DNA from 4 places in the Pectobacterium nicotianae genome. Region 1 is predicted to be linked to each of the others. Evidence: predicted binding sites of a transcription regulator. Region 1 holds the regulator's gene; each other region holds the start of a gene.
The links. Region 1 encodes Fur, which represses iron uptake genes when iron is present. Its sites were predicted from a motif close to ATAATAATGAGAACNACTATCAA; they were not measured.

Region 1 (2,208 bases):
GCATTCAGTCGCGATGTTTACATCGATCGTGCTGACTTCCGTGAAGAAGCCAACAAGCAGTACAAGCGTCTGGTGCTGGGTAAAGAAGTGCGTCTGCGTAACGCTTATGTGATCAAAGCAGAGCGCATTGAAAAAGACGAGCAGGGTACTATCACCACGATTTACTGTAGCTATGATGCGGAAACGCTGAGCAAAGATCCGGCTGATGGTCGTAAAGTGAAAGGCGTTATCCACTGGGTTTCTGCGGCTCACGCGGTACCAGCTGAATTCCGCTTGTACGATCGCCTGTTCAGTGTGGCAAACCCTGGCGCGGCGGAAGACTTCCTGTCGACGATTAATCCAGATTCACTGAAAACTACGCAAGGTTTTGTGGAAGCAAGCCTGGCGCAGGCAGAAGCTGAGAAAGCGTATCAGTTTGAGCGTGAAGGCTATTTCTGTGCTGACCGCGTTTACTCCAGTGCAGAACATCTGGTGTTTAACCGTACGGTTGGGCTACGTGATACCTGGGTAGGCTAAGGCCACCAGTTAGAAGACAAAAATAAAACCGCCTCGGCGGTTTTATTTTTTTATGCGGTCGATTTATCGTGTGGAATCGTGCAGGGTTTCATCCTCTCGGCAATCCCCTTCACTGCAATGCCCATAAAGATACAGACTGTGGTTGGACAGTTTAATGCCGTGTCTTTCTGCGATCTCACGTTGACGTGCTTCGATATATTCATCGCGGAATTCAATGACTTTGCCACAGTCGAGGCAAATTAAGTGATCGTGATGATGCTGCTGCGTCAATTCAAAGACGGATTTGCCACCTTCGAAGTTATGACGGGTTACGATACCCGCATCATCAAACTGGTTGAGTACGCGATAGACGGTAGCGAGACCAATCTCTTCGCCCATATCAATCAGTTTCTTATATAAATCTTCCGCACTGACGTGATGGCAGACAGGGTCCTGTAACACTTCCAGTATTTTCAGTCTTGGAAGAGTGACTTTCAGGCCGGCCTTCTTTAATGCGGTATTGTTGTCAGTCATGCGGGTTTAATCCTGTTGCTTACTTATCAATGGAGGCTGCCTAGCCTATGACATCGGTCGGCTCAAAAAATGCAAAAGCGTCTCAATTATAGAACCGCGCATACAAAATGAAAACAAGGGAATGTTAACAATATTGTCCCCATTCACACTATTGGTATACAACGCAATTCGTTGTTGATGAATGAGGAAATGATGATGCACATACAAAGCCGATGGGATTATTGTACAGGTTTACTGATAGAAGTTAAAAAAATGTATCAATTATTATGAAAGGTTTTACCTATCAATGCTGTTTTCGGCTCTGATAGGGATTATCAGAGCCGAAATGGCTTAGCCAACCAGTTCTTTCAGGTTCAGCTCATCGCTGATCTGTTTCACCCACGTTGTTACGCGTTCGCTGGTCAGTTCAGGCTGACGGTCTTCATCGATAGCCAGGCCGATGAAGTGATTGTCGTCGGCGAGCCCTTTAGAGGCTTCAAAGTAATAGCCCTCTGTTGGCCAGTGGCCGACAATTGTCGCGCCGCGAGGCTCAATAATGTCACGGATGGTGCCCATGGCATCACAGAAGTATTCTGCATAATCTTCCTGATCGCCGCAGCCAAACAGGGCAACCAATTTTCCTGTGAAATCCACTTCTTCCAGCGACGGGAAGAAGTCATCCCAATCGCACTGAGCTTCACCGTAATACCAGGTTGGAATACCCAGCAGCAGAATATCGAAACCTTCGAGGTCTTCTTTGCTGCTTTTGGCGATGTCATGAACATCAGCGACGTTGGTGCCTAACTGCTGTTGAATCGTTTTGGCGATGTTTTCAGTGTTGCCGGTATCACTGCCAAAGAATATTCCGATGAGTGCCATGAATTAAATAACCTCTTGATTCCTAATGGTATGGTGTAATGTTTCACCCACTTATCTGTTAATAATAACAGACACTCACATCGGGAGAAACTCGTATCGGTAAGGATGCGTAAATCAAGAGCGTGTGACGTGCGAAGGTGAGTAAGGAAACGAAACGTATCTCTGTGTGATACTAAATTCCTCATAATGAATAGGGTTTATGTTATTGTCTGAGATTCAGTACACATTTCCTTAATATAATTACGGTTATATATTTGCAACGATGTTTCATTTTTTATGGATGTATTTTTTATTTCTCTGGTTGTTTCAATTGTAATTAAA
Region 2 (2,208 bases), 450 kb from region 1:
AGTATAGCTACCGCCTACCATCAACTCATGCTGGCGTCCCAGTAATTCGAACGGGCCAGACGCGTAAGTATCAATCGCATCAACCTTACGGGTTCCCTTATTCCATCCGCCATAAGCACCGACATTACCGCCGAACGGATCAACCAGTATCCCGGTATCTTTATCTGGGAACCCATTGGCATACATCAGCTTGGAATCGAAGTTGGTTTCACCATGCGTCCCGTTCATACGCACCTGCCAGCCGTTATCAAAACTCTGAGTCAGATCGGCAAAAACCTTCTTCGAGGTTTTATCCGAGTAGCTCCAGTTTGGTGCGGTGTTAAAACTACGGCCGAAATGCGTACGACTGCCGTCAGTGAACCACGTCGGCAATCCGCCCCACGTTGGGCTATCGGTATTGCTTTCCTGATAATCATAACCGAGGGAGATCGTCGTCGAATCGGTAACATCAGCATCGATCACGCCATAGAGGAATTTTTTGCGGCTGTGGTAACGATCGAGCCAGGTGTCGTTATCCTGATAGCCCGTAATCACGCGCCCACGCACATTGCCGGACTCCGTCAGCGGCGCAGACAGATCGGCCACCATCCGCTGTTTATCCCACGAGCCGTAGCTGCCGGATACCGAGCCTTTAAATTCACGACTATCGGCATGCTTGCGCACCATGTTTACTGCCGCGGCAGGATTGCCCGTTCCCGTCATCAATCCCGTCGCTCCGCGCACCACTTCGATACGATCATAGATTGCAGTATCAGAAGCGGAATCACCGAAATCCCAAATTTCGTCTACGACCGTAGGAATTCCATCGAACAGATAGTTATTAATCTGGAAGCCACGCGCAAAATACGTCATACGCTCGGAGTCGATAATTTTAGAGGACACACCGGTCGTGTTCGCCATGACCTCGCCAATCGTTTGCAGGCCCTGATCTTCGATACGCTGCTGGCTGATGACGCTCACCGACTGCGGGATATCACGCGGCGTCAGCGTCATCTTCGTTCCGGCGTTAGTGACTTTCACGCTGTAATCCTGCGGGTCGCTAGCCTCGGCGTTAGCATTGGCGTTCGCGCTGACAACGAGCGTATCGCCTGAAGCTGGGTTTTCTTCGGCAGCGACCTGAGCAGGCAGGAAAGAGGCTGAAATCAACAGGGCAAGAAGAGAGACTCCGAATGGTTTTACTCCGGCCAGCGAAGAATCACAAACGCGCGTTTTTCCGGCGCGAGTAACTCTAAAAGACATGGTATATCCTCGGTTAACTGATGGTGATTTTGGCGAGATGCTGAGGCGTGTCTTGTCAACATTTGCACAGAAAAGTAAATGATAACTATACGCATTATTATTGTCATTTCAACGTAAGGATTAATTTACTTAAAATACAAATAGATAGAAAAGAACAAATCACCATGCCGTTAACAAGGCATTGTTACAAAAAGAACATACGAGGAATTTATAACAGTCCGCTCAGCCCAAGGACGGCAAGCGGCAGCGCGACGCCTGCTACCAGTGTTTGAACCGCAATCATGCCCGCCATCAACGGTGCATCACCACCCAACTGACGAGCCATGATGTAAGACGACGATGCCGTCGGCAGCGCCTGAAACAGCAGTGCAGCAATCGCGGCCGAGCCAGACAGACCAAAGAGGTAGCAGGCAGCAATCGTCACCAGCGGCATCGCAACAAATTTCGCGCATGATGCCATCACAACAGGCCGCAGCCAGCTACGCGCGGCAGAGAAATCCAGCGCTGCACCCACGCACAGCAGCCCCAGCGGTAGCGACGCCTGTCCCAATGATTTCATTACCGGCTCAATCCCCGGCGACAAACCTAATCCGGTCATCTGCAAAGTAATGCCGATCGCGCAGGCCACCACTAGCGGATTCAGTGCCAGCAGCCGCACGATATTCTTGAATGACGGCGTCCCGGCATTGCCGTAGCGGGCAAAGACCAAGACACAGAGAATATTGACCGTCGGCACAATCGCCGCGTTCGCGACGGCCGCGAGCGCTACGCCGTGTGCGCCAAACAGCCCAGCGGCGGCAGACACACCAACGTAGTTATTAAAACGGACGCCGCCCTGAAATACCGAGGTAAACGCCGCATCATCAACGGGCAATAATCGGCGTACTGCGAGCAACCCGACAGAGACAGCCAACGTTGAGCACACCAGCGTCAGGATCATTGCCGCGACCGGCACGCCATCCAGACGCG
Region 3 (2,208 bases), 2.2 Mb from region 1:
GCTTCGGTTGTCGTCTGCGTGTTCGACACCGGATCCGTCATCTTCTGCTCGTTCCACTCAACCCCGAACGTGAGTACCTGATCGACCCAGAGATTCAGCGGAAGATTCACTTCATTGTGCGCAGTGAAATTATCCAGTTTTATCGTGCCATATTGGTTCGGACTATTGGTATCAAAAATCCCTTCTAAACCGCCAGACAGCCCTTCAAGGATACGGGTATTGTGCGTACGTTCGTATTGTAGATACGACGTAGAACTGACGCCGCTGTCCCAGTAGCCGCGATGCGTGACCGCAAAGTTCTGGCGGTACATGCGGTTCGTTTCCTTGCCATAATTACTCACGACAAGCGGGTTGGTGTTGGTATTTTGCGAATCGCCCGCATAGATATTGCCCTGACGGCTGGAACCCGCTTCGAATTCCAGCGACTGCTGCTTGGTCATATCCCAGCGCAACAGGCCGTTGATATCTTTATTACGCACCCCTTCGCGCCCGGAAGGTAGTGAAGCTGACTGATTACCCGCACGTGCGGACTGATGCCCTTGGTTAATATCACGCGCATCAGCTTGGGTTTTGTTCAGATTACCAAACAGACGGAAGCTCAGACTGTCAGTCAGGCCGCCCATCAGGCTGAAATCGGTACGCTTGGTTGCGCCTTCTGAACTATGCTCTGGCGCGTTCAGGAAGGTATTCCAGGTGCCGTGCCATTCTTGCGTCGGCTGTTTGGTGATGATGTTAACCACCCCGCCTGCTGCGCCGTTACCATAGCGCGCCGCGGCTGGACCGCGCAGCACTTCAATACGCTCGACCATATCGGCAGGAACCCAGTTGGTGTCACCGCGAGTATCACGCTCGCCGCGCCAGCCGTAACGCACGGCTGTACGGCTCGACACGGGCTTGCCATCCACCAGAATCAGTGTATTTTCCGGTCCCATGCCGCGGATATCGATCTGGCGGTTGTTACCGCGCTGGCCGCTGGTTGAGTTACCGGACAGGTTGACGCCCGGCATGGTGCGAATCAGATCGGAGAGATCGTTAGCGGGCGGACGCTTGCTGATATCTTCAGCCGTAATCACCGACACGCCCGGAGCCTGACGGGTTTGCTCAGCAGCCGTCACCACCATCGTATCGCCCGATGCTTTACTTTCGGCCTGATTCTGCACCTGAGGGGCAGGTTCTGTTGAAGGCGAGGTCTGCGCAGCGCTCAGAAACGACGTCATCCCGCAGCTAACGCCAATGAGCGTCGCCAGATAACGACGCGATTGTGGTAGTTTCATCAAAATTATCCTGCCCTGTAAGAAATGAATAAGTAGCCTGAAAAAGGATCAACATCGCAGCCGGTACAGCGACACCTAACGACAATCAGCAAAAACGCTGAATAACGGCGGAGATAAAACGCGCAAACGTGGCGGTTATCGGGGAGAAGCGTCATGCCAACGGCATCACGTCGTGTTGTTATGAAATGCTGTGTGTAATCAATCAGCCCTTTTCTCCGCATTGCCGGAAATGGAAAATGCATTTATCGTGCAGTGTGATGTCCTCAACGAAAAATGCTATTGAGAAGTATTTGCATTACCATTTTGGCGCGGTCATTGTTACATTTGTCATTCAGGACGGGGTTTGCTCTAGCAGCAAAATGTTTTGCCAAAGCATCAAAATGGAAGGCGCAGGTCGAAGGGTTTAATCAGGTAGGTAATCACGTGCGCAGCTTCACTCAGTCATCAAAGCCGATCTATAAAGATCACATCGTTCAGCAATCGAGTCTGGTCGCGAATAATTACCGTTTTATCGGCCCCCGGCTGATCGATAACACGCCGGTGCTATTCGGGTCGTTCACTGTCGTACAGCTCAATCCCCATCTGATCCTGCATACCGCGGATGTGATTAATCGCCACAACATGAAAACCCAAAACCTGCTGGATGGTGCCATCAAGCTGGCCATCGTAGTGAGCGGCAATGCGCACATCTCATTTGGTCATCAGGAACTGCATCTGGGAGAGAAGCAGCCCGCCTCGCTGATTGCGCTGACGGAGCCGACGATGTTTACCCGCATCGGCAAGCGCGATGAATATGAGCGAACGATTACGCTGACGTTCGACAGGGAATGGCTGTACGGCAATATGATGGACACCGTTGGCGACTGGCAGGCTATCCACGATTTCACGCAGACCCATCTGGCGACACACCTGTGGACACCGTCCCGGCAGGCGC
Region 4 (2,208 bases), 1.4 Mb from region 1:
GCAGGGAAAGTCCAACTGCAAACGCTACTGGTCGGCGTCATCAAACCGGAAAGCGGACGTTATGCCGCCGCGATTCTTGCCGCCAGCGATCCGGCCAAAGCCTGGCACGAATATGAACTGTCGAACGGTAAAACAGTGCCCCCGTTCCCCAAGGACTCATCACGCGATATCTGGAATAACATTCAGCATAATCAGCGACTAATGGATGAACTGGGTGCAAACGTCACGCCCGCCATCTATTACCTGAATGATAAGAATGAGCTACAGCAGGTCGTCGGGCTGCCGGATGCACAGCAGCTGGCGGAGATGATGGGGAAATAGACACAGGAGGGAATCTCCCTCCTGACGTTTCTCTTAGCGATGAGACCAGTACGCCATAAAGTTGATCGTCTCTTTATCGAGGTGCCGCTCGTCGAGCAGATAGCGGCGCAGCCGTTTGATGGCGGAAGACTCTCCCGCCGCCCATGCGTAAAACGGGCGATGTGCCGTTGCCCGTTCCCACAGTAGCTCGTCTTCCGGCGTTTCCTGTGCGATTTCATCACGGTTGGTACAGGCGCTGGCGGGAATCTTCACGTCCTGCTGCACCGCAGCCAGCAGGCGTTCGCCCCATACTGTGCTGCCGGTTTCCTCACGCGGCAGCCAGTAAATCTGCGCAAAAGGGAAGTCGCCTGATGTCACGCAGTCAGCCGCTTTCGGCACTTCAAAAAAAGCCTGCACCGACGGCGGAGAAGGCTGGGTAGCCAGCTGTTCAAGAATTCCCATTGCCGCTGGCAGCGCCGTTTCATCTGCAATCAGCAGCACCTGCTCAACGCCCTCGTGCGGTGCCCATTCATAGCCGCCGCTGTCGCCATCGGCCTCCGCATTGGGCGCGACAATCTGTAGCGCATCGCCCGGCTTAGCGTGATTCGCCCAGCTTGAAGCAGGCCCGGTATCACCGTGCAGCACAAAATCGATTGTTGCCTGCTGTGACTCGCGTGAGACAGAACGCAGCGTATAGGTGCGCAAAATCGGACGACACTCACGCGGCAGCGCCAGATAATCCTGATACCAGGTATCGCTCACGGCCATCGGCGTCAGCTCCCCGCTTTCACTGGCGAACAGCAGCTTGATGCGCTGATCCGGCGCATCCAGTTTCATCTGGCGCACTTCCGGGCCAGTGAACACACAGCGAGCTAATGAAGGTGAGAGTAACGTCTTACTCTCTAAGCGTAAGGTGAACAACCGATAGGCGGAAGACGTTGTACGGGTAGCTAAAGACATAGTGAGAAAACCGTATGTTTTGTAAGGAAAATCAGTTCACGGGATAAACCCTATTCACCGCAACTTACCATAAACAAAACACTAACGATAATCATTATCAGTCTGTTATCTCAAAATGCTGAGACGCACACAGATAGGAAGCCAAGTTAGCCCTCGTTGTATCGGCCTAACCTCATACTCTGATTTCTGCTTTTAGCTCCCTACGCTTTATATACATGAGAGTGTGAGAGTTAGCATTAAGCTACATCATTTCTAATAAACATCTGCGGTATATTGATTACTTATCATTTCTTATCTTACGAAATTACTAATCATCATAATCATTTTAATTGAAAGAAATAATTTTCAGCATAAAAAAATGAAATCTATAATTAACAGGACTTACTTCCCCGTTATTTTAAAAATAGGCACATGGATAATAGAAATTGAGCCTAATACTGGGTTCATAATAAAGAGGAATACATTATGTCTAATCAATACAGCGTTGAATTTATCAACCATTCAAGTAATTCAGGTAATGTAGCAATCTTCCAAAAAGCGCCTGACCAGAAGGCGAGAAATATTTTCTCACTGGCGTGGTTCAGCAAGTTCGTGAATCCAAATGTGCATGAAACCTTCCGCTGGAACATTGATTACTCTTTTGTTTGGTCAGATACCGGGGAAGTCAAACCTGGTGTTATTTTTGAAGGAGGTGAAGAAATTCCTGCCAACCTTCAGTCAGCTAACACCATCACATTGGACTATAATGGAGGATATTTCTTTGGCCCGACATCATTCACAGGTCAAGCGGGTTCACTCTATATTGATGAAAGCGGTAACGTTCCACTCAAGCAGGCCGCTGTCGGTATCGGAATGAGTAACGCAGGGACTTTCGTACAGGCGGCACAGCCAAATTTGCATATTGAGTTTATCCCACACCCTTCTTACTGGATTGTATTTGGTAACTAT

Region 2: fhuE (ferric-rhodotorulic acid/ferric-coprogen receptor FhuE) is a predicted target of Fur. The motif match lies at 1,318-1,340, and genes of this name have one in related genera.
Region 3: MYB54_RS03330 (TonB-dependent siderophore receptor) is a predicted target of Fur. The motif match lies at 1,548-1,570, and genes of this name have one in related genera.
Region 4: MYB54_RS21345 (siderophore-interacting protein) is a predicted target of Fur. The motif match lies at 1,339-1,361, and genes of this name have one in related genera.

The regions. Positions count from the first base shown of each region.
Region 1 covers NZ_CP096821.1:3,435,572-3,437,779, reverse strand. The annotation lists gene glnS (glutamine--tRNA ligase) at 1-516, shown strand, start outside; gene fur (ferric iron uptake transcriptional regulator) at 580-1,029, opposite strand; gene fldA (flavodoxin FldA) at 1,360-1,887, opposite strand.
Region 2 covers NZ_CP096821.1:3,885,553-3,887,760, forward strand. The annotation lists gene fhuE (ferric-rhodotorulic acid/ferric-coprogen receptor FhuE) at 1-1,239, opposite strand, end outside; gene MYB54_RS17340 (AEC family transporter) at 1,448-2,208, opposite strand, start outside.
Region 3 covers NZ_CP096821.1:754,002-756,209, reverse strand. The annotation lists gene MYB54_RS03330 (TonB-dependent siderophore receptor) at 1-1,274, opposite strand, end outside; gene MYB54_RS03325 (helix-turn-helix transcriptional regulator) at 1,698-2,208, shown strand, end outside.
Region 4 covers NZ_CP096821.1:4,790,159-4,792,366, forward strand. The annotation lists gene dsbG (thiol:disulfide interchange protein DsbG) at 1-321, shown strand, start outside; gene MYB54_RS21345 (siderophore-interacting protein) at 355-1,260, opposite strand; gene MYB54_RS21350 (RhiA family protein) at 1,726-2,208, shown strand, end outside.